DNA from 3 places in the Aeromicrobium sp. Leaf289 genome. Region 1 is predicted to be linked to each of the others. Evidence: predicted binding sites of a transcription regulator. Region 1 holds the regulator's gene; each other region holds the start of a gene.

What was found. The regulator HrcA, encoded in region 1, represses chaperone genes, less so after heat shock. The targets are predictions, from matches to a motif close to TTGGCACTCGNNNNNNNCGAGTGCCAA.
Region 2: the regulator HrcA is predicted to act here: its motif matches at 5,298-5,324, upstream of groL (chaperonin GroEL).
Region 3: the regulator HrcA is predicted to act here: its motif matches at 4,721-4,747, upstream of groES (co-chaperone GroES).

Annotation. Positions count from the first base shown of each region.
Region 1 is NZ_LMNK01000006.1:6,295-13,758, forward strand. It holds gene ASF37_RS15695 (PhoH family protein) at 1-567, opposite strand, end outside; gene ASF37_RS15700 (histidine triad nucleotide-binding protein) at 669-1,010, opposite strand; gene dnaJ (molecular chaperone DnaJ) at 1,030-2,184, opposite strand; gene hrcA (heat-inducible transcriptional repressor HrcA) at 2,200-3,237, opposite strand; gene ASF37_RS15715 (hypothetical protein) at 3,360-3,791, shown strand; gene ASF37_RS15720 (DUF3097 domain-containing protein) at 3,784-4,632, shown strand; gene ASF37_RS15725 (CHAP domain-containing protein) at 4,671-5,543, opposite strand; gene hemW (radical SAM family heme chaperone HemW) at 5,701-6,891, opposite strand; gene ASF37_RS15735 (long-chain fatty acid--CoA ligase) at 6,895-7,464, opposite strand, start outside.
Region 2 is NZ_LMNK01000002.1:889,962-897,425, reverse strand. It holds gene ASF37_RS08315 (methionine ABC transporter permease) at 1-51, opposite strand, end outside; gene ASF37_RS08310 (methionine ABC transporter ATP-binding protein) at 51-1,127, opposite strand; gene ASF37_RS08305 (MetQ/NlpA family ABC transporter substrate-binding protein) at 1,201-2,142, opposite strand; gene ASF37_RS08300 (hypothetical protein) at 2,298-3,038, opposite strand; gene ASF37_RS08295 (MmcQ/YjbR family DNA-binding protein) at 3,066-3,440, opposite strand; gene groL (chaperonin GroEL) at 3,547-5,178, opposite strand; gene ASF37_RS08285 (hypothetical protein) at 5,380-5,658, opposite strand; gene ASF37_RS08280 (hypothetical protein) at 5,668-6,930, opposite strand; gene ASF37_RS08275 (hypothetical protein) at 6,949-7,398, opposite strand; gene ASF37_RS08270 (hypothetical protein) at 7,395-7,464, opposite strand, start outside.
Region 3 is NZ_LMNK01000002.1:899,759-907,222, reverse strand. It holds gene ASF37_RS08365 (4Fe-4S binding protein) at 1-751, opposite strand, end outside; gene ASF37_RS08360 (diiron oxygenase) at 759-1,691, opposite strand; gene ASF37_RS08355 (MmcQ/YjbR family DNA-binding protein) at 1,997-2,389, opposite strand; gene groL (chaperonin GroEL) at 2,499-4,103, opposite strand; gene groES (co-chaperone GroES) at 4,311-4,604, opposite strand; gene ASF37_RS08340 (methyltransferase domain-containing protein) at 4,833-6,002, shown strand; gene ASF37_RS08335 (LamB/YcsF family protein) at 6,040-6,729, shown strand; gene ASF37_RS08330 (allophanate hydrolase subunit 1) at 6,726-7,334, shown strand; gene ASF37_RS08325 (biotin-dependent carboxyltransferase family protein) at 7,331-7,464, shown strand, end outside.

The sequences.
Region 1 (7,464 bases):
CTTCTCGCTGAGCGTGCCGGGCAGGTATCCCAGCCGCTCCCCCGCCTCGACCGCGGGCCGCGTGAGGATGATGCGGGTGATCTCCTTGGCCTGCAGCGCCTGCACGGCCTTGGCCATGGCGAGGTAGGTCTTGCCGGTGCCGGCCGGGCCGATGCCGAAGACGATCGTGTGCTTGTCGATCGCGTCGACGTACTTCTTCTGGTTGAGCGTCTTGGGCCGGATGGTGCGGCCACGGTTGCTCAGGATGTTCAGGCTGAGCACCTCGGCCGGGCGCTCCTGCGTCTCGGTGCGGAGCATCGAGATGCTGCGCTCGACCGTCTCGGCCGTGAGGCCCTGGCCGGTGCGCACGATGGCGACGAGCTCGTCGAGCAGCCGCTCCACGAGGGCCACCTCGCCGGGCTCGCCGGTGACGGTCACGACGTTGCCGCGCGCGTGCACGGTGGCGTCGAAGGCGTCCTCGACGATGCGCAGGAACGCGTCGGCCGGACCGTAGAGGGCGACGGTGTCGATGCTGGTCGGGACGGTGAAGGTGTGGGGTCGCTGGTCCCCGGGCAAGTCAGAAGTCATGTCTGTCCACCATCGTACGGGGGGCAGGCGACACGCGCGCAACCCACGACCGGCGTCGCGGGCTCGTCCCGTGGCCGACGAGGACCCGGAACCCGGGGACGTCAGCCTGGGGGCCAGCCCAGCGCACGCCCGGCGAGGACGTGACCGTGGCAGTGGAAGACGGTCTGGTGGGCGTCGGCGCCGGTGTTGAACACGAGTCGGTAGGAGCCGCCCGCCTCCTGCGCCACGCGACGCGCGAGCCGCAGCAGCCCGACCGCCGCCTCCGGCTCGGCCTCGGCGAGGCTGCCGACGTCGGGCTGGTGGACCCGCGGGATCACCAGCACGTGGGTGGGCGCCTGCGGGCTGATGTCGCGGAACGCGAGCGCGTGCTCGTCCTCGGCCACCACGTCGGCGGGAACCCGACCGGCGACGATCGCGCAGAACAGGCAGTCGTCTTGGCTCATGGTCCCTTCCTACCGCACCTCAGCGGAAGGCGTCCTTGATGCGCCCGAACATGCCGTGCCGGTGCGTCGAGCCCATCTGTGCCTCGGGACGGTCCTCGCCGCGCAGCTCGGCCAGCTGCTTGAGCAGCTCGCGCTGCTCGTCGTCGAGCCGGTCCGGGGTCTCGACGACCATCTCGACCACGAGGTCGCCGCGACCGGGGCCGCGCAGCCGCGGCACGCCCTGGCCACGCAGCGTCAGGGTCTCGCCGGACTGCGTTCCGGCCGGCACCTCCAGGCCCACGGTGTCGGGCCCGTCCTGGTCGGCCAGGTCGGCCTCGAGCGTCGGCAGGTCGACGTGCGTGCCGAGGGCCGCAGCGGTCATCGGCAGGGTGACCTGGCAGCGCAGCTGGTCGCCCTTGCGGGTGAAGACGGGGTGACGGGCCACCTCGACCTCGATGTAGAGGTCGCCGGGGGGTCCTCCGCCGGGGCCGACCTCGCCCTCGCCGGCCAGCTGGATGCGGGTGCCCTGGTCGACGCCGGCAGGGATCGAGACGGTCAGCGAGCGACGCGACCTGACCCGGCCGTCGCCGTTGCACTCGTGGCACGGGTCGGGGATGACCGAGCCGAAGCCGTGGCAGGTCGGGCACGGGCGGGCGGTCCGGACGCTGCCCAGCGGCGTGCGCTGCACGTGCTGCACCTCGCCGTGCCCGTGGCACGTGCCGCAGGTGACGGCCTCGGAGTCGTCCTCGGCCCCGCTGCCGTCGCAGCGCGTGCACACGACCGCCGTGTCGACCTTGATGTCGTGGGTGACGCCGAACGCGGCCTCCGCGAGGTCGACCTGCAGGCGCAGCAGGGCGTCCTGCCCGCGCTGGACGCGCGATCGCGGCCCGCGGGTGTTGCCCCCGCCGCCGAAGAACGCGTCCATGATGTCGTCGAAGCTGAAGCCGCCGCCGGCGAAGCCGCCCGCGCCGCCCCCGCCGCCGAGCGGGTTGCCGCCGCGGTCGTAGACCGACTTCTTCTGCGGGTCGGAGAGCACCTCGTAGGCGGTGGTGACCTCCTTGAAGCGGTCGGCCGCGTCGGGTGCGTCGTTCACGTCGGGGTGCAGCTGGCGCGCGAGCCGGCGGTACGCCTTCTTGAGCTCCTCGGGCGTCGCCGACCGGGACACGCCCAGCAGCTCGTAGTAGTCCTGTGCCATTGGTCCTCGTCCTGTTCAGCCGTCCGCCAGCTGTCGCCCGACGTAGCGGGCGACCGCGCCGACGGCGGCCATGGTTCCTGGATAGTCCATGCGGGTGGGTCCGAGCGTGCCCAACGTGGCGAGCGCCTGCTCGGGGGTGCCGTACGCCGAGGAGACGACGGCGGTGCCCGCCAGTCCCTCACTACCGGTCTCGAGGCCGATGCGCACGGTGGGGTCGGTGGTCGCCTCGCCGAGGAGCTTCAGGAGCACGACCTGCTCCTCGAGCGCCTCGAGGACGGGGCGGATCGAGGAGTCGAAGTCGCGGCCGAAGCGCGCCAGGTTGGCGGTGCCGCCGACGGCGATGCGCTCGTCGGACCGCTCGTCGGAGAACACGTGCGTGAGCGTGGTGACCACCGACGTGACGAGAGGCCGGTCGGTCTCGGCGAACGTGCCGATCACCTCGGCCAGGCGCAGCGACGCCTCGGGCAGCCGCTGCCCGATGGTGGCGGTCATGATGCGTGAGCGCACGTCGGACAGCAGCACGTCGCCCGGCGTGGACTCGAGCTCGACGACGCGCTGCTCCACCCGGCCGCTGCTGGTGATCACCACGAGCAGCACGCGTGCGTGCTCGAGCGCGACGACCTCGACGTGGCGCACGGTGGAGCGGGTCAGCGACGGGTACTGCACGATCGCGACCTGGTTGGTCAGCTGGGCCAGCACCTTGACGCTGCGCTGCACGACGTCGTCGACGTCGACCGCTCCCCCGAGGAAGGTCTCGATGGCGCGTCGCTCGGGCGTCGAGAGCGCCTTCACCTGGGACAGCCGGTCGACGAACAGCCGGTAGCCCTTGTCGGTGGGCACCCGGCCCGCGCTCGTGTGCGGCTGCGCGATGTAGCCCTCGTCCTCCAGGGCCGCCATGTCGTTGCGGATGGTCGCCGGCGAGACACCGAGCTGGTGCCGCTCCACGAGCGCCCGGGAGCCCACGGGCTCCTGGGTCTCGACGTAGTCCTCGACGATGGCGCGCAGCACCTCGAGGCGACGGTCGTCAGAGGCGAGTCTTCGGTCCTCCGGCACGGCGGTCTCCTCTCTGCTGATCGGGCCTGCTGGGTCGCGACGGCCCCGGGGCGCGCAGACGGGGCACGACGACGCGGCGTGGCGCTTTGGCACTCACCCAGGGCAAGTGCCAGTCTAACGAGGTGGGAGCAATCGGGAGCGAGGGAGAGGTCGTCTCGGTCACGGGCACCACGCGTACCCTCACCTACCGACCTCGTCGGGTCACCCTCTCCGACGGCACCTTCCTCATGCACGAGTCGCGCGGCGGCACCCTCAGCTCGGTCTGGGCCGCCGACCTCGGCGACCTGTTCGTCGAGGTGGTGCACCTGGGCCACGGCCCCCTGGGCGGCGAGCTGGTGCTGGTCGTCCCCGACGGCGACGTGGTCGCGCTCGGCGACCTCGTCCCCCCGCTCGACACGGTCCCGTCGACCGTCACGCCCAGCTGGCCGGCCGCCGTGGACCTCGCCGTCGGGCTCACCCGCCCGTCGACCCGCATCCTCACCAGCAGCGGACCCATCGCCCGCGAGGACCTGGAGGACTTCCACCAGACGCTGCTCGGGGTGCTGCATGGCTGAGGCCAGGCACCCGGGGCGCTACGGCCAGGACGTGCTGGCCGGCGACTGGAAGGCTCCCCCGCGCGGTCGCTCCACCGAGGCCCCTGCCGACCTCGGCATCGTGGTCGAGGAGGTCACCTCGGGGTGGGTCGGCGAGGTCGTCCGCGTGGAGCGCGACCTCGGCATGGTGATGCTGGAGGACCGCCACCTGCGTCGCAAGTCGTTCCCGCTCGGACCGGGCTTCCTCCTGGAGGGCCGGCCGGTCGTGCTCGTCGCTCCGGTCGCGGCGGCACCGAAGGCCGCGGCCCGCACCGCGTCCGGGTCGCGTGCGGTCGCCGGACAGCGTGCACGGGTCGCCCTGCCCAGCCGGATCCTCGTCGAGGGCAAGCACGACGCCGAGCTCGTCGAGAAGGTGTGGGGCGACGACCTGCGGGTGGAGGGCGTGGCCGTGGAGATGCTGCACGGCGTCGACGACCTCGTCGGGGTCGTCGACGACTTCGACCCCGGTCCCCACCGTCGCCTCGGCATCCTCGTCGACCACCTCGTCCCGGGGTCCAAGGAGTCGCGCATCGCTGCGAGGCTCTCGGACCGCGACCACGTGCTCGTCGTCGGGCACCCCTACGTCGACGTGTGGCAGGCCGTGAAGCCGGGTCGTCTCGGCGTGGACGCCTGGCCCGTGGTCCCGCGCAGCATCGAGTGGAAGCGTGGGATCTGCGCGGCCTTCGGCTGGCCGCACGCCGAGCAGGCCGACATCGCTCGCGCGTGGCAGCACATCCTCTCGCGCGTCCGGTCGTGGACCGACCTGGAGCCGGAGTTCCTGGGCCGGGTCGAGGAGCTCATCGACTTCGTCACCGCTCCCTGAGCGGCACGGCGTCTCGCGAGGCCCACCGACGAGGACCGTCAGCCCGGCCCGACCACCGGCCCGAGCACCGGGGCGACCACGTCGTCGAGCCAGTCCGCTCGTGGCACGGCGACGCCCCGGGTGGTTCCGTCGTCCCGCACCTCCAGGTCGGCCACGCCGAGCAGCACGTCCGTGCCCCTGGTGCCTGAGGCGTTGTGGGCGTACAGGTAGGCGCGCAGCTCGCCGCGCACCTGGACGGTGCGTCGCCACGAGAACCGGAAGTAGGCGGAGGAGAACGTGAAGGTCTCCGCCGGCGCCCGGTCCAGCGGCGCCCCCAGCGCGACCGTGTAGGCGACCGGACGCCCCCACCGGTCGGGCTCGCTCGCCGCACCGCGCACCGCCACCATGCCGTCCGTCGCCTCGAGCGACTCCAGGACGCCCGACGGCGACCCGTCCGACGTGGGGTAGCGGATGAAGCCGGACGGCCACCCCGAGCCTCGTCGCACGGTGCGCCACATGAAGGTCCGGTTCATGTTGTCCTCGGAGACGACGATGGAACCGTCCGCGCGGACCCGCTCCACGACGGCGACGTGCCCCTTCTTGCCGGCCAGTCCTCGGTCGGCCTTCCACCAGGCCACGTCGCCACGGCGTGGTGCCGAAGCGCTCACCCGCAGTCCGGCGGCCCGAGCGGCCGCGCCCCACGTGAGGGCGGCGTCGGTGCCGGGCGGTCGCGCGACCAGTCGGTTCCTGGTGAGTCGGTACGCGACGTAGTTCGTGCAGCTGCGACCGGGCGTCATGTTCCAGTACGACCGCGACCGGACCGACGCGTAGCCGCCGTGGGTGTACCCCTTGGCGGCGCACTGCTTGTATCCCGTGCACAGCACGGTGCGTGGCGCCGCGTCCGCAGACGTCGGCACACTGATGATGGCCATGCCGACCAGCATGCTGATCAGAGCTGGCCAATGCGCGATGCGCATTGCTCCCTCGCCAACTCCCCCGAGTCGTTTCTTGCTCCCAGGAGCACCGTAGGACCGTGCCTTTGGTCACGCCATCCGAATGACGAAAGTCCCTTGGACTGGGGCGGGCGTCCTAGTCCGTGAGGTCCCGGACCACGGCGTCGGCGAGCAGGCGGCCCTCCAGGGTGAGCACGAGACGCTCGTCCACGACGTCGAGCAGACCGCGCGCGGCGAGCACCGGCACCTGCGCCCGTACCGAGGGGTCGAGCGCCGCCACGGGCAGACCGGACCTCAGCCGGATCTCCAGCATGATCCGCTCGAGAGCGGCCGTGGGGGCGTCGATGTCCTCACCGTCGGCCTCGACCGGGTCGCCCGCAGCCAATCGCTGCGCGTAGGCGGCAGGATGCTTGACGTTCCACCAGCGCCGTCGGTCGACGTAGGAGTGCGCGCCCGGACCGACGCCCCACCACTCGGCGCCGTGCCAGTACAGCAGGTTGTGGCGGCACTGTGCGGCCTCGTCGCGGGCCCAGTTCGACAGCTCGTACCAACCCAGGCCCGCCGCGGTGAGGGTCGCGTCGGCGAGCAGGTACTTGTCGGCGGTCTCGTCGTCGTCGGGCATGACCACCTCGCCGCGCCGGACCTTGCGCGCGAAGGCCGTCCCGTCCTCCACGATGAGCGCGTAGGCGCTGACGTGGTCGGGCTCGAGGGAGACCGCCTGGTCCAGGCTGGTCCGCCAGTCGTCCATCGACTCACCCGGGGTGCCGTAGATGAGGTCGAGGCTCACCTGCTCGAACCCGGCCTCCCGGGCCCAGCGCACCGCGTCGGGGACGCGGGCGGGGTCGTGCGTCCGGTCCAGCGTGGCGAGCACGTGCGGCACGGCGGACTGCACCCCGAAGGAGATGCGGGTGAAGCCGCCCTCGCGCAGGCGTGCCAGCGACGCCGGCGTGACGCTGTCTGGGTTGGCCTCCGTGGTCACCTCGGCACCCGGGCGCAGCCCGAGGTGCTCGTCGATCGACCGGAGCACGCCGACGAGGTCGTCGGCGGGGAGCTGGGTGGGGGTGCCTCCCCCGAAGAAGACCGTCTCGACCGGCCGGGGCCCGACGGCCTCGGCCATGCGCCGCACCTCCTGCAGCGCCGAGGAGGCGTACGTCGCGCGGGTGGCACCCTCGCCGAGCTCGTCGGCGGTGTAGGTGTTGAAGTCGCAGTAGCCGCAGCGAACCGAGCAGAACGGGACGTGGACGTACACACCGAATCCGGCTGCCGTCGCGGGCACGCCGAACGGCCCGCCCCCGGTGTCGGGAGCGGGCCGTTCGGTCGAGGTCATGGACTAAGCGTAGAAGCCGTCCAGGATGTGCTTGTAGTTCGACTCCACCACGTTGCGCTTGACCTTCATGCTCGGCGTGATCTCGCCGGACTCGATCGACAGGTCGTGGTCCAGGATGGCGAACTTCTTGATCGTCTCCCAGCGGTTGATCTTGGAGTTGAGCTCGTCGATCTGACCGGAGATCACCTCGTGCATCTGCGGCGAGGAGACGACCTCGGAGTAGGACTTGCCCTCCATGCCGTGCGCCGTGGCCCACTCGGCGACCGCGTCGGGATCGAGCGTGATGAGCGCGGAGCAGAAGTTGCGCTCGTTGCCGTGCACCACGATCTGGCTGGTCAGCGAGCTGATGCCCTTGAAGATGCCCTCGATGTGCGGCGGAGCCACGTACTTGCCGCCGGAGGTCTTGAAGAGCTCCTTCTTGCGGCCCGTGATGTAGAGGAAGCCGTCCTCGTCGAGACGGCCCTCGTCGCCGGTGTGCAGCCACCCGTCCTCGGTGAGCGACGAGGCGCTCTCGGAGTCGAGGTTGTGGTAGCCCTGCATGACGTGCGGGCCCTTGACGAGGACCTCGCCGTC
Region 2 (7,464 bases), on a different contig from region 1:
CACGAAGAACTCGGAGACGAACTCCCCGCGCAGCTCCAGGACGCGATCCATCAGGCCACCTCCCCCGTCGAGCCGACGTCCGCGACGCGGGCCTCCGCCTCCGGCACGTCGGTCACGGTCACGAGCTCGCCGATGCGTCGCACGGCGTCCTCGACGGCGGCGTCGTCGCCGCGCAGCTCCAGCGTGAGGTGGCCGAACGCGCGACCCTGGACGTCCTCGATCCCACCGAAGACCAGCTCGAACTCGACGTCACGCCGCACCAGCTCGGCGAAGACCCGCGACTGGCTGACGCTCTCGTCGCGGAAGCTGACCGTCACGAGCCGCCCGTCGTGACGTTCCCGCAGGTGCGCGACGGCACGCGCGTCGGGGACGTCGTCGACGAGCGTCCGCACGAAGCGCTGCGTCGCTGGGTGCGACGGCTGGGCGAAGACGTCGAACGTCGATCCGGCCTCGACGACGCGGCCGCGCTCCATGACGACCACGCGGTCGGCGAGGCTCTTCACGACCTCCATCTCGTGGGTGATCACGAGGATGGTGACGCCCAGCTCGGCGTTCACCCGGCGCAGCAGCGCCACGACGTCGGCCGTGGTCTCGGGGTCGAGTGCGCTCGTGGCCTCGTCGGCCAGCAGGATCGCGGGGTCGGTGGCGAGGGCGCGGGCGATCGCCACGCGCTGCTTCTGCCCGCCGGAGAGCTGCTCGGGGTGCTGGTGCGCCTTCTCGCTCAGCCCCACGAAGTCGAGCAGCCGCTCGATCCGCGCGTGGCGCTCCGCCTGCGGCACGCCCGCGACCGCGAGCGGATAGGCCACGTTGCCGTAGACCGTGCGGGAGTGGAACAGGTTGAACTGCTGGAAGATCATGCCGATGCCGCGCCGAACCCCCTGCAGCTGCCGCTCCGACAGCGTCGTCACGTCGGTGCCGTCGACGCGGATCGTGCCGCTCGTGGCCGGCTCGAGCGCGTTGACCAGCCGGACCAGGGTCGACTTCCCGGCGCCGGAGTAGCCCACCACGCCGACGATCTCCCCGGCCTCGACGTGGAGGGTGACGTCGTCGACGGCGTGCACGGGCTCACCACCGCGACGGGTGGGCGGGTACGTCTTGCTGACACCCTCGATCTCGATCAGGGCCATGGTCTCCTCCTGGACGTCGGACGCGCAGGCCCGTGCCCGACGACCAGGTCGTGGTCGCCGGGCACGAGCGGCGTCAGGACTGGTTGGCCTTCGTCTCGGCCTCGGCCCGCTCGTACACGTCGACGAGCTCGGACCGCGGCGCCTTCACCAGCTGGGCGGTTCCGCCGGAGACCTGCTGGAGGCCGTCGGTCACGGCCTTGGTGTCCTGGAAGATCTCGACGAGGCGCTGGTAGGTGGGGTTGTCGGCGTCCTCGGCGCGGGCCACGAACACGTTGACGTAGGGCTCGGCCGTCGGGTCGGCGGCGTCGTCGGTCGCCAGGGCGTCGTCGAACGACAGGCCGGCCTTCTCCACGAAGTCGTTGTTGATGACCGCCGCGTCGAGGTCCTCCAGGCTGGTCGCGGTCACGTCGGCCGCGAGCGCCTCGACCTTCACCCGCGAGGCCCCGGTGTCGACGTCGGAGAGGTCGGTGAAGATCGACGGCTCGCCGTCGAGCTCGATCAGACCGTTCTTGGCGAGGATGCCGAGGGCGCGGGCCTGGTTGCTCACGTCGTCCGGGACGGCCACGGTGCCGCCGTCCGGGATGTCGCCGACGGCGTCGTGCTGCGAGGAGTACAGACCCAGCGGGTACACGGCGGTGGAGCCGACCGGGGTCAGGTCGGCGTCGTTGGCCAGGTTGTAGTCGGCCAGGTAGACCAGGTGCTGGAACTGGTTGAGGTCCAGCTCGCCCGCACTGACCGCAGGGTTCGGCTGCGTGTAGTCGGTGAAGTCGCGCAGCTCCACGTCGATGCCCTCCTCGGCGGCGGCGTCGACGAAGACCTCCCAGTACGGGTCGCTGGCACCGACGACGCCGATGGAGACCGTCTCGGCGTCCTCGCCGGCGGCGCTCGTCGCGTCGTCGCCGCGGGTCAGGAAGAACGCGACGAGGGCGATCACGACGACGGCCGCGACGGCCGCGCCCGCGACGAGCGGACCTCGCCGCTTCGGGGCCTCGATGGTGGTGGGCTGCTCAGACATGGCGGGGTCCTTCTCTCGGCGATCGGCCGACACGGGGGCAGGGGACGTCGTCCGGGTGAGGACGACCCCTGCACGCTACGAACTCCCGTCACGACACCGTGACCACGCCCAGCATGCGAGAACGGGCCGAGCAAGGGCCGCGGTAGTGGTACGACTCAGGCCCGGTCGTCGTAGGACCAGACCACGTCGTCGCGGACCACCCTCCCCGGCACCCCGGCGACCACGCTGTGGGCCGGGACCTTCTGACCACGCACCACCGACCGCATCGCCACGACGGCGCCGTCGCCGACGTCGGCGTGACCGGTCACCACGGCGTCCTTGCACAGCCACACGTGCCGGCCGAGGCGGATGTCGGCGCCGAACGGGTTGATCCGCTCGCCCGTGACGCGGTCCTCGAGCCGGTGCATGTCGTCCGTCGCGACGTACACGTCGGAGGCCCACAGCTGCTCGGGGCCGGCCACGATGCTCCCCCCGTTGCGGGCGTCGACCACGGCGCACCGCGTGGCGATGAGCGGGCCGTGCAGCACGATGCTGGACCCGCCGCCGCAGAACAGCTCGCCGGCGGTGATCTCGCAGCCGGCGTCGACGAACACGGTGGCCTCGTCGCCGCCGACGAGCAGGGTCGACACGGTGCGCAGGGCGGACCCGACGGCGATCACGACGTCGCGGACGGGGAACAGCGTCAGCTGGGCGAGGACCTTCTCCGGCAGGCAGGCGCCCTCGGCGAGGTAGAGGGCGTTGTCGCAGTCGTGCCACCACTGCGGGACACCCTCGGTCGCACGGTGCCAGGTGAGGGCGTCGATCGCGCCGGCCTCGGCCCCGGCCGCGCGCAGACGCTCTCGGTGGCCGGGGTCCATGCCCGGGCCCATCGCGTCCTGCGTCGGCGTCGTGGTCACCCGTGCATCCTGCCAGCCGCGCCGACCTCAGTGCGCGGGACGCTCGACCTGCGCTACGAGCTCCTGCGGGGCCTGCACGCAGTACGACTCCGTGAGCAGCTCGCGCAGCTCCGCCGGCTCGACGCCGGGACCGTCGTCGAGCACCAGCCCCACCACGTCGCCGCTGCGCCCGACGCGGAAGTAGGGGTGGCCGAGGTGCTCGAAGGCGGCCACCTCGTCCATCGGCGCCCGGAAGGTGACCCGCACGAGGCCGTCCTCACCCCCGAACACGTGGGCGACGTTGTGTCCTCGCACCACCCATCGGGTCCCCGTCCAGGCTCGCTCGCGGCGCGTCTCGGGCAGGTCGTCGAGGACGGCGGCCACCTGCGCCAGCAACGCCTCGGGTACCGGTGCACGTGCCACGCGGAGCAGCCTGCCACGCCCCGCCGACACGACCCGCCGCACGTGCGAGGGCCCCGACCACCTCGCGGTGGTCGGGGCCCTCGTCAGGGGTGGTGCGGGTGGGGGCTCAGAAGCCCATGCCGCCCATGTCGCCCATGTCCGGCGCGCCGCCACCGGCGGCAGCCGGCTCCGGCTTGTCGGCCACGACGGCCTCGGTGGTGAGGAACAGCGCCGCGATGGACGCGGCGTTCTGCAGCGCGGAGCGCGTGACCTTGGCCGGGTCGATGATGCCCGCGGCGATGAGGTCGACGTACTCGCCCGTGGCGGCGTTCAGGCCGTGACCGGCGTCGAGGCCGGCGACCTTCTCCGCCACGACGCCGCCCTCGAGGCCGGCGTTGATCGCGATCTGCTTCAGCGGGGCCGACGCGGCGGTGCGCACGATGTTGGCACCCGTGGCCTCGTCACCCTCGAGCTCGAGCTTCTCGAACGCGGCCTTGGTGGCCTGGACGAGCGCCACGCCGCCACCGGCGACGATGCCCTCCTCGACGGCCGCCTTGGCGTTGCGCACGGCGTCCTCGATGCGGTGCTTGCGCTCCTTGAGCTCGACCTCCGTGGCCGCGCCGACCTTGATGACGGCCACGCCGCCGGCCAGCTTCGCGAGGCGCTCCTGGAGCTTCTCGCGGTCGTAGTCGGAGTCGCTGTTCTCGATCTCGGCGCGGATCTGGTTGACCCGTCCGGCGATCTGGTCCTGCGAGCCGCCACCCTCGACGATCGTGGTCTCGTCCTTGGTCGTGACGACCTTGCGGGCCGTGCCGAGCAGCGAGATGTCGGCGTTCTCGAGCTTGAGGCCGACCTCCTCGCTGATGACCTCGCCACCGGTGAGGATGGCGATGTCGGCCAGCATGGCCTTGCGGCGGTCACCGAAGCCGGGGGCCTTGATGGCGACCGACTTGAAGGTGCCGCGCATCTTGTTGACGATCAGGGTGGCCAGGGCCTCGCCCTCGACGTCCTCGGCGATGATCGCGAGCGGCTTGCCCGACTGCATGACCTTCTCGAGCACCGGGACGAAGTCCTTGACCGAGCTGATCTTGCTGTTGACGATGAGGATGTAGGGGTCCTCGAGGACCGTCTCCATGCGCTCGGGGTCGGTGACGAAGTAGCCCGACAGGTGACCCTTGTCGAAGCGCATGCCCTCGGTGAGCTCGAGGTCGAGGCCGAACGTGTTCGACTCCTCGACCGTGATGACGCCCTCCTTGCCGACCTTGTCCATGGCCTCGGCGATGATCTCGCCGACCGTGGGGTCAGCGGCCGAGATGGACGCGGTGGAGGCGATCTGCTCCTTGGTCTCGACGTCCTTGGCCATGCCCAGCAGCTGGCTGCTGATGGCCTCGACGGCGGCCTCGATGCCCTTCTTCAGGCCCATCGGGTTGGCGCCGGCGGCCACGTTGCGCAGACCCTCGCGCACGAGCGCCTGGGCCAGCACGGTGGCCGTGGTGGTGCCGTCACCGGCGACGTCGTCGGTCTTCTTGGCGACCTCCTTGACGAGCTCGGCGCCGATCTTCTCGTAGGGGTCCTCGAGCTCGATCTCCTTGGCGATGGAGACACCGTCGTTGGTGATCGTGGGCGCGCCCCACTTCTTCTCGAGCACGACGTTGCGACCCTTGGGGCCGAGCGTCACCTTGACTGCGTCGGCAAGCTGGTTCATGCCGCGCTCGAGACCGCGACGGGCCTCTTCGTTGAACGCAATGGTCTTGGCCATGTGGAACTCTCCGGTTCGACGTGGTGGGTGTGACCGGTCGGTGCCCGCGACGGACGAGCCCTGCGCCGCGGCGAACCCTTCCCGCTGCGGCCGTGACCCTCACCGGGCCGGTCTGATGTCTAGCACTCTCACTATAGGAGTGCTAACCAACGACTGGCAATCGGGTCCCGAGAGTGCCAGTCCGCCCCGCGGGACGACCGGTCAGTCCTCGTCGCCGATGACGAGGCGGGGGAGGCGGTCGCGCCAGGGCCGGCCGCGGGTCTCACCGCGAGTGGGATCGACGGCGGCCACGGGGACCGGCACGGGCAGGACCGGAGCGACGGGGTCGCCGGCCTCGTGCTCCGCGGCCTCCGCCAGCCGGTCCTTGCGGGCGATCCACAGGACCGTCGCGACGATCACCACGACCGGGATGAACGCGGGGATGGCCAGCACGGCCACCGGGTGCGTCGTCAGCACCTCTCCCGCGACCGTCGGCTCCATCCGTCGAGCCTAGACCGAGAGGAGCAGGTAGATGCCGGTGAACGTGTAGCCGACCATGAGCACGAGCATGGCGAGCTGGCCGGTGAGCCGGTGCGCACGCGGCAGCAGCGCGAGTGCCCGGTCGTGCGCCGCGACGACGGCCACGACGTGCCCGGCCACCACGAACCCGACCTTGTAGACGGCCAGCACGTCCGGGTGCTCGGACAGGAAGTACGAGACCTCCAGCCCGTTGCCGACCCCCAGGAGCTGGAGCAGGTCGATCGCCGCGGCCTGGCCGCGCTCGAGCAGGTAGGTCAGGTAGTGGGCGAAGATGTAGCCCACGACGATCGGCACCAGCGAGTGCGCCATCAGTCCGGGCAGCGCCCGGCGCTCGTGTGGCGTGACCCCGCCCGTGGCCACCGACGCCGCGACGAACGCCACGCCGACCACGACGCAGAACAGCAGCAGCACCAGTGACGTCGTGAGCGTGGAGTGCGAGCCCGACTGCCACCGCTCGGACGCCGAGAAGCTGTCGAAGGCCGTGGACCCCAGCAGCACCGCGATCGCGGCCACCAGGCCGGGCGCGACGGGCAGCAGCGGCAGAGAGCGCAACGGGTCGTGCGGGTCGAACCTGCGGTCACGCACGAGCGGGGCGAGGCGAGCCACGAAGGCGCTGTAGACGTCGAACGGGTCGGCGCGGTCGAACCAGCGCGGGCCGAACAGCACACCGCCCAGCACCGTGACGACCACGTAGGTGGCCACCCAGGTGCGCACCGTGACGACGTCGCCGGCGTCGGGCGAGACCAGCTCGAGCCACACGAAGGCGAACAGCCCCACCGCCGCCGGCCAGTAGCCCCAGACGTCGCGGTAGGCCACGAAGCCCTCCGGACGACCGGTCGCGCGACCCACCAGCCACTGCAGCGACCGCCACGGCGACAGGTCCTTCCACACGTGCCCGGCGAGCAGCGCCAACGGCACCAGCCCCACCCACACGAGGATGTAGAAGGCGGCGATGCCCGGGTTCGTCGCGTCGTCGGGGCCGAGGAACAGGGCACCCAGGAACCAGGCGGCGAGCAGCGCGCCCAGCACCGCGAGCCACGGCCGCCGCGACGGCTCGTCGGGGACGACGTGCCCGGCCGGCGGCTGGAGGCGCGGCTCCTTCCACGCGAACGCCAGCACGGCGAAGGAGATGGTGAGCGCCCACGACGCACCGACGATCGCGTACAGGAACGGGATCGGCAGGTCCGTCGAGCCGCCGACGCCGTGCATCGGCAGCGGCAGCACGGCTCCCACGAACGGATCGAGCACGGGTCAGGGCCGGACGACGAGCTGCACGATCACGGCGTGGGTGGCGTGCGACTCCACCGCCACCTGGCCGGGGCGGTCGATCGTGAACGTCCTCGACGTCTCGTCACCGGCCTCGACGTCGATGCTCACCTCCGGGTCGGAGTGCACGTGCACCTCGTCGGCGACCTCGGCCGTGACGTTCAACGTGATCGGCTCCCCGACCTCGACCTCCACCCGCTCGCCCTGCGGCGTCGGGCCGTCGGCGGAGATGGTGACGTCGACGACCACGCCAGGATCGGCACTCACGTCGGCACTCTCCTCGGCCGACGGGGACGCGCTCGCGCTGCTCGGGGCAGCACTGGGGGCGTCCGTGCCCGGGTCCGGGTCTCCGCACCCGGCGAGCAGCAGCCCGGCAGCCACGGTCGTCACCAGGGCGGCGGTCAGCCGCGCGGTCGTGGTCGTGGTCGTCCTCATGTCGGGTTCCTCTCCTCCCCGTCGTCGGGGGTCTCGCCGGCGTCGGGCTCGAAGGCCCGGTCGATC
Region 3 (7,464 bases), on a different contig from region 1:
CCACGACGAACACCCTCGCCCCCTGCACGCCGACGGCGTCGCCCGGGACGTCGGGGTCGCCGTTGTACCAGGAGACGACCTCGGTGGATCCGTGCACGCCCTCGAGGTCCTCCCCCACGATGCCGAGCCGTCGGTCCTCGGGGGCGCCGATGCCGTAGACCACCGCGTCGTGGTGCTCGAGCAGCTCCTCGTGCGAGAGGTGCCGACCGACCTCCACGTTCATGAAAAGGCGCGCGCGGGGGTGGTCGTAGGTCCAGCCGAAGGTGTCCTGCACCCGCTTGGTCTCCGGGTGGTCCGGCGCCACCCCGCCGCGCAGCAGACCGCCCGGCACCGGGAGCCGGTCGAAGAACGACACGTGCGCGTCGGACGCCGCGAGCAGCTCACGTGCGGTGTAGGTCGCGGCCGGGCCGGTCCCGACCACGGCGACCCGCAGGCCCGTGGGCACGCCCGGGCGCACGCGGGCGTGGGTCTGCTGCTTCGCGACCTCGCGCTCGGGCCGCTGCTCGTAGTAGGCGGCGTTCAGCTCGGCGAACACGGCCTCGCCGCCGCGCAGGATCTCGATCGGCTTGATCGCCGACGCGGGGCAGGCGTCGGCGCAGGCGCCGCAGTCGATGCACGAGCGAGGGTCGACGTAGAGGATGTCGGTCGTGCCGAAGTCGGGCTCTCCCGGCGTCGGGTGGATGCAGTCGACCGGGCACACCTCCACGCAGGAGGCGTCGGAGCAGCAGCTCTGGGTGATGGCGAAGGGCATGGCGGCCTCAGAGCATGTGCACGCGGCGGTACAGCCGCTTGGCCGTCGGCGTCAGCAGCCCGGCCTCGGCCAGGAAGTCCATCAGGTGCACGCACGACAGACGCATGAGCGCGTGGTGGTGCTCGTTGTTCTTGGCCGCCTCGACGGCCTCCTTCACGTCGAGCCCGGCCTCGGCGTACACCTCGGGGCGGACGAGGCTCTTGACGATGAAGTAGCCGACGCTCGCGATCTGCAGGGCGCTGGCGCGGCGGCGGGCCTCGGAGATGCCCTTCATGGCCTCGAGGGTCTCGTGGCGCGCGAACTTCATGTGCCGCGACTCCTCGACCACGTGGATCTTGCAGATCGTCTTGACCTGGGGCGAGACGGAGGCGCCGCGCATCCAGTCACGCTGCATGACGTCGAGGACCTCCTCGGCCACCAGGATCGACGTGTAGGCGACCTCGCCGCGCGCCGTCAGCTTGAGCAGCTTGGCGGCCTTGTGCAGCAGCGGGTGGGGCAGGTAGGAACGACCGGCGATGTGCTGGGCGCCCTTGGCGAACATGATCGAGTGGCGGCACTCGTCGGCGATCTCGGTGAGCGCGAACTGGAACTCGCTGCTCGCGTAGTCCTTGTCGTAGATGTCGACGAGCAGCATCTGCTGCAGGAGCATCTCGAACCAGATGCCGATGCTCGCGACGCTGGCCGCCTCGTGGCGCGTGAGCGTGGCGCGCTGCTCCGGCGTCATGCGCTCCCACAGGTCGGTGCCGAAGAGCGTGCACCACTCGGGGTTCACGCCGTCGTGCAGCGGGTCGAGCGGCGCGTCCCAGTCGACCTCCTTCTCGGGGTCGTAGGACAGCTGGGCCGACGACGACAGGAGCCGCTCGAGCACGCCGTCACGCTCGACCTCCGCACGGAACGCGGCGGCGTCGGGGGTGGTGGGGCGGGTCTCGGTGATCGTCATGGCAGTCTCCTCGGCTACTCGACAACGGTGATGTGACATCGGGAATGTCGCATCCATACCCACGGTATGGCGAGTCGGTCGCGAGCGCAAGAGACGACCGTCACGCGGCCCCTCGACGGGACGTCGGAGCGCGGATGCACCCGTGCGGTCAGGACGCGGACGTCCCGAACCCCGCGGGGCAGGGTGGGAGATTCCCAGGTCGACCTGGGAAACCTGCAGAAGCACAGGTTGCTACCCGTGCAGTCGTAGGGAAAGCCGTGCAGTCCGGAAGATTCCCAGGTCGACCTGGGAATCTGCGGCACGGGTCAGGGGCGGTCGGCGAGCCAGGACTCGGCCAGGCGGGCGGGTGCGCGCGCGAGCCAGGCGTCCTCGACCGCGGTCTCCAGCCGGGCGGGGTCCACCAGGTCGAGCTCGACCAGGAAGCCGGGGTGGTTCGCCAGGTGCTCGATGGTGAAGAAGCCCGGCACCCCCTCGCCGAGGATCGCGTCGCGGTCGGCGAGGTCCTCGGTGCGCAGACCGACGATCTCGCCCTGCGGCACCGGGTCGTCGCCGAACCGCCTCAGGTCGGCCTTGCTGAACGGTCGCACCCAGCAGAACATCGCCTTCTCGACGAACCAGGCGCGGTTCCCCCAGCTGGTGCGCTCGGCGACCTCCGGCAGCGCCAGGCACAGACGCTCGACGTCCTCGACGGTGGCCATGGGATCACGGTGCGGGTTGGCCGGCGGCGCGTCAAGCACGGGCGGGAACGACGGCGGCGCCCACCCCCCGAAGGGGCGGGCGCCGTCGACAGCGCGTCGGTGCGACGACTCAGTGGTTGTGCCCGGCGTGGGCGTCACCCTCGTCGTCGGCCGGCTTCTCGGCCACCAGGGTCTCGGTGGTGAGCAGCATGGCGGTGATGGACGCGGCGTTGGCCAGCGCGGAGCGCGTGACCTTGACCGGGTCGAGGATGCCCTGCGCGAGGAGGTCCCCGTAGGTGTCGGTGGCGGCGTTGTAGCCCTCACCGGACTCGCGGACCTTCGACACGACGACCTCGCCGGAGACGCCGCCGTTGCGGGCGATCCACTCCAGCGGGGCGTCGGCACCCTTGCGCACGATGCGCACGCCGACGGCCTCGTCGCCGCTGAGCCCGAGGTCGCCCTCGAGCACCGAGACGGCGTGGACGAGGGCGGAGCCGCCACCGGCGACGATGCCCTCCTCGATGGCCGCGCGGGTCGCCGAGACGGCGTCTTCGATGCGGTGCTTCTTCTCCTTGAGCTCGACCTCGGTGGCCGCGCCGACCTGGATCACGCACACGCCGCCGGCCAGCTTCGCGAGACGCTCCTGGAGCTTCTCGCGGTCCCAGTCGGAGTCGGTGAGCTCGATCTCGGCCTTGATCTGGTTGACCCGGCCCTCGACCTCGGCGGTCTCGCCGCCACCGTCGATGATCGTCGTGTCGTCCTTGGTGACGACGACGCGACGGGCGGTGCCGAGCACCTCGAGGCCGACCTGGTCGAGCTTGAGCCCGACGTCGGGCGTGACGACCGTGGCGCCGGTGAGCGTCGCGATGTCCTGCAGCATGGCCTTGCGGCGGTCACCGAAGGCGGGCGCCTTGACGGCGACCGAGGTGAACGTGCCGCGGATCTTGTTGACGACCAGCGTGCTGAGCGCCTCGCCCTCGACGTCCTCGGCGATGATGAACAGGCTCTTGCCCGCGCCGATGACCTTCTCCAGGAGCGGAAGCAGCTCGGCGACCGAGCTGATCTTGCCCTGGTTGACGAGCACGTAGGGGTCGTCGAGGACGGACTCCATGCGCTCGGTGTCGGTGACCATGTACGGCGAGAGGTAGCCCTTGTCGAACTGCATGCCCTCGGTGAAGTCGAGCTGCGTGCCGAGCGTGTTGGACTCCTCGACGGTGATGACGCCGTCCTTGCCGACCTTGTCGAACGCCTCGGCGATGAGCTCGCCGATGTGCGCGTCGCGCGAGGAGACGGTGGCGACGTCGGTCATGTCCTTGATGTCGTCGACGTCGCGGGCGATCTCGTGCAGCTTCTCGCTGACGGCCTTGACCGCGGCCTCGATGCCCTTCTTCAGGCCGACCGGGTTGGCGCCGGCGGCCACGGCGCGCAGGCCCTCGTGGACCATCGCCTGGGCGAGCACGGTGGCCGTGGTGGTGCCGTCACCGGCGACGTCGTTCGTCTTGGTGGCGACCTCCTTGGCCAGCTGGGCTCCGAGGTTCTCGAACGGGTCGTCGAGCTCGACCTCACGGGCGACGGTGACACCGTCGTTCGTGATCGTGGGGGCGCCCCACTTCTTGTCGAGCACGACGTAGCGGCCCTTGGGGCCGAGGGTGACCTTGACGGTGTTCGCGAGGGCGTCGACGCCCCGCTCGAGGGCGCGGCGTGCGTCCTCGTCGAACTCGAGGATCTTGGGCATGTGATGCCTTCCTACGCATGGATCAGATGGGGTGCCCGGCGAGTGCCGGGCAGAGTGCGCCGGGAGACCCGGCGGGTGACGTCAGGCGGTTCTGACGTGCGTGGCGCCCGACTGGCAAGGCGCCGTCGCGACGGCGACCTTGGAGCGGAGCGGTCGCCGAGCGACGAGCAACGCCGCCAGCCGGGATGCCACGTGCGTCAGAACGCGTCAGGAGACGACGGCGAGGACGTCGCGGGCGGAGAGGATGAGGAACTCCTCGCCCGAGTACTTGACCTCGGTTCCGCCGTACTTGCTGAAGATGACCTTGTCGCCGACGTTGACGTCGAGCGGGACGCGGTTGCCGGAGTCGTCGATGCGACCGGGGCCCACGGCCACGACCTCACCCTCCTGCGGCTTCTCCTGGGCGGTGTCCGGGATGACGAGTCCGGATGCGGTGGTCTGCTCGGCCTCGACGGCCTTGATGACGAGACGATCCTCGAGCGGCTTGATGGTGACCGACACTGGTCGACCTCCCCTTCAACGTTGGTGGAATGACGGATGGAACGTGATGGGTGTGCACGCCGTCGCGGGGGTCGTGCACGGTTGGCAGTCTCGGTACCCGAGTGCCAGTTCCGAATCTAGCACTCACCCCTACTGAGTGCTAAAGGGTGTTCGCCGTCGGCGGACGCACGATCGTCCGCCGACCTGCGAGGAGGGAGCGCCGTTCGTGGCGGCTGGTTGGATGGGCGCGTGGACCTGGCGACGTTCGAGCGGCTGCAGACCGACGAGGGACGGGCGCTGGTGGCCGAGGTGCACCAGCGGGCCGGGGTCGAGTCCGACCTCGCCCTGGGCACGCGGCTGCGCCGCGCCCACGACGTCGAGCTGGTGGCGGCGGCCGTCACGCAGAACCACCTGCGCGGGCTCGCGCGCACCAAGCTGGGCGACGACGCGGCGCGGATGTTCTTCACCCACGAGGCGCTGCAGCAGGCCACCCGTGGCTCGGTGGCCCGGCTGCGTGCCGAACGCCTCGCCGGCACGGGTGCCACGGCGGCACTCGACCTGGGCTGCGGCATCGGCTCGGACCTGCTCGCGCTCGCCCGCGCCGGCCTGCGGGTCCGGGGCGTGGAGCGCGACCCGGTGCGTGCCGCCATCGCCCGCGCCAACCTGGCCGCCCTCGACCTCGACGGCGAGGTGCTCTGCGCCGACGCCGCCGACGTTGACCCGACGGACGACGAGGTGGTGTTCCTCGACCCGGCCCGCCGCGACGACCGTGGCCGGGTGTTCGACCCCGAGGCGATGAGCCCGCCGTGGTCGGTCGTGGCGACACACCTGGCCGGTCGCGCGGTCGTGAAGACCCTCCCGGGCATCCCGCACGCGCTGGTCCCCACCGGCGTGGAGGCGCAGTGGGTCAGCGACGGCGGCGACCTGGTGGAGGCGTGCCTGTGGGGCGCCGGCCTCGACCTGACCGACCGCGCGCCGCGTCGCGCCACGGCCCTGCCCGGCGGTGACGACCTGGCCGGCGACGGCGCACCCGGCGACGTCGGCGAGCTGGGAGGCTGGCTGCACGAGCCGGACGACGCGGTGATCCGTGCCGGTCTCGTCGGAGGCCTGGCGGAGCGGATCGACGGCCAGCTGGTGGACCCGCGCATCGCATGGGTGACCACGGACGTCGACGTGCGCCACCCGCTCGCCCGCTCCTTCCGCGTGGTGCAGGAGCTGCCCTACCGCGAGAAGCAGCTCAAGGCGGCGCTCGTGGCGCTCGACGTCGGCACCCTGACGATCAAGAAGCGCGGCGTCGACGTCGTGCCCGAGCAGCTGGTCCGCCGCCTGCGGCTCAAGGGGTCCGTGCGCGCCACCGTGGTGCTGACCAGGGTGGACGACAAGGCCGTCGCCCTGCTCGTGGACCCGCTCCCCCGCTGAGCCGTCCGGCACCCCGCGCGGGTCCTAGGGTGGAGGCGTGCGGATCGACCTGAACGCCGACGTCGCGGAGTCGGCCGACGACCTGGCCCTGCTCGACGTCGTCACGAGCGCGAACGTGTGCTGCGGCGCCTACGCCGGCGGCGAGGAGCTCATGCTCGACGCGTGCGAGCGCGCGGTCGAGCGTGGCGTCGCGATCGGTGCGCAGGTGGGCTACCCCGATCGCGAGGGCTTCGGCCGACGCCCCCAGGAGCCGGCCACGGACGAGCTGGTCGACGAGCTGCGTGCCCAGATCGACCTGCTCGCCGAGGTGGCCGACGCCGTGGGTGGCCGCGTGGCCTACGTCAAGCCGCACGGCGCGCTGTACAACACCGTCGCGCACGACGAGCGGCAGGCGACGGCCGTGGTCGAGGCCGTGGGACCGTACGGGCTTCCGCTCCTCGGGCTGCCCGGGGCCGTCTCGCTGCGGCTCGCCGCCACCGAGGGGCTCCCGACCGTCGCCGAGGGCTTCGCCGATCGCGCGTACACCGCCGCCGGGACCCTCGTCCCGCGTGACCAGCCGGGCGCGGTGCTGGGCGACGTCGACGAGGTCGTGTCCCAGGCGCTGCGCCTCGCCGGCCAGGTCGACTCGCTGTGCGTGCACGGCGACTCCCCCGACGCGCTCGCCCTCGTCCGGGCCGTGCGCGCCGCCCTGGCGGAGGCCGGGCACGAGGTCGGACCGTTCGTGTGAGGGTGCTCGCGTGCGGGGAGGACGCCGTGCTCCTGGACTGCGACGACCTCGACGAGGCGCGCCGCCGCCACGCGGCACTGGTCGACCACCCCGACGTCGTGGAGGCCGTGCTGGGGGCGCGCACCGTGCTCCTGCGTGGTCGACCGTCGACGATGCGAGCGCTGGCCCGCAGCGTCCCTCCGGCGCCCACGGCGTCGACGTCCGGCGCGCGTGAGCACGTGGTCGACGTCGTCTACGACGGGCCCGACCTCGACGCCGTGGCCGAGGCGACTCAGATGAGCGTCGAGGCCGTGGTGGGCGCGCACACCGCAACACCCTGGACCGTCGCCTTCGGCGGGTTCGCCCCCGGCTTCGCCTACCTGGTCGACGGCGACCCGCGGCTCACGGTCCCCCGCAAGGACACGCCCCGGCCACGGGTTCCCGCCGGCGCCGTGGCCCTGGCCGGCGGGTTCAGCGGCGTCTACCCGCGGGAGTCGCCCGGTGGCTGGCAGCTGGTCGGACGCACCGACGTGGTGCTCTTCGACGTCGAGCGCTCCCCTGCGGCACTGCTCGCACCGGGCGACACCGTCCGCTTCCGCGCCGCCGGCCCCGGGGCCTCGCCGTGAGCCTGGTCGTCGTGCACCCCGGGCCCCTGACGCTCGTCCAGGACGACGGGCGACCGGGGCTGGCCGCGCAGGGGGTCGGCGCCGCGGGGGCCTTCGACCGGCGAGCCCTCCACCAGGCCCGGACCCTCGT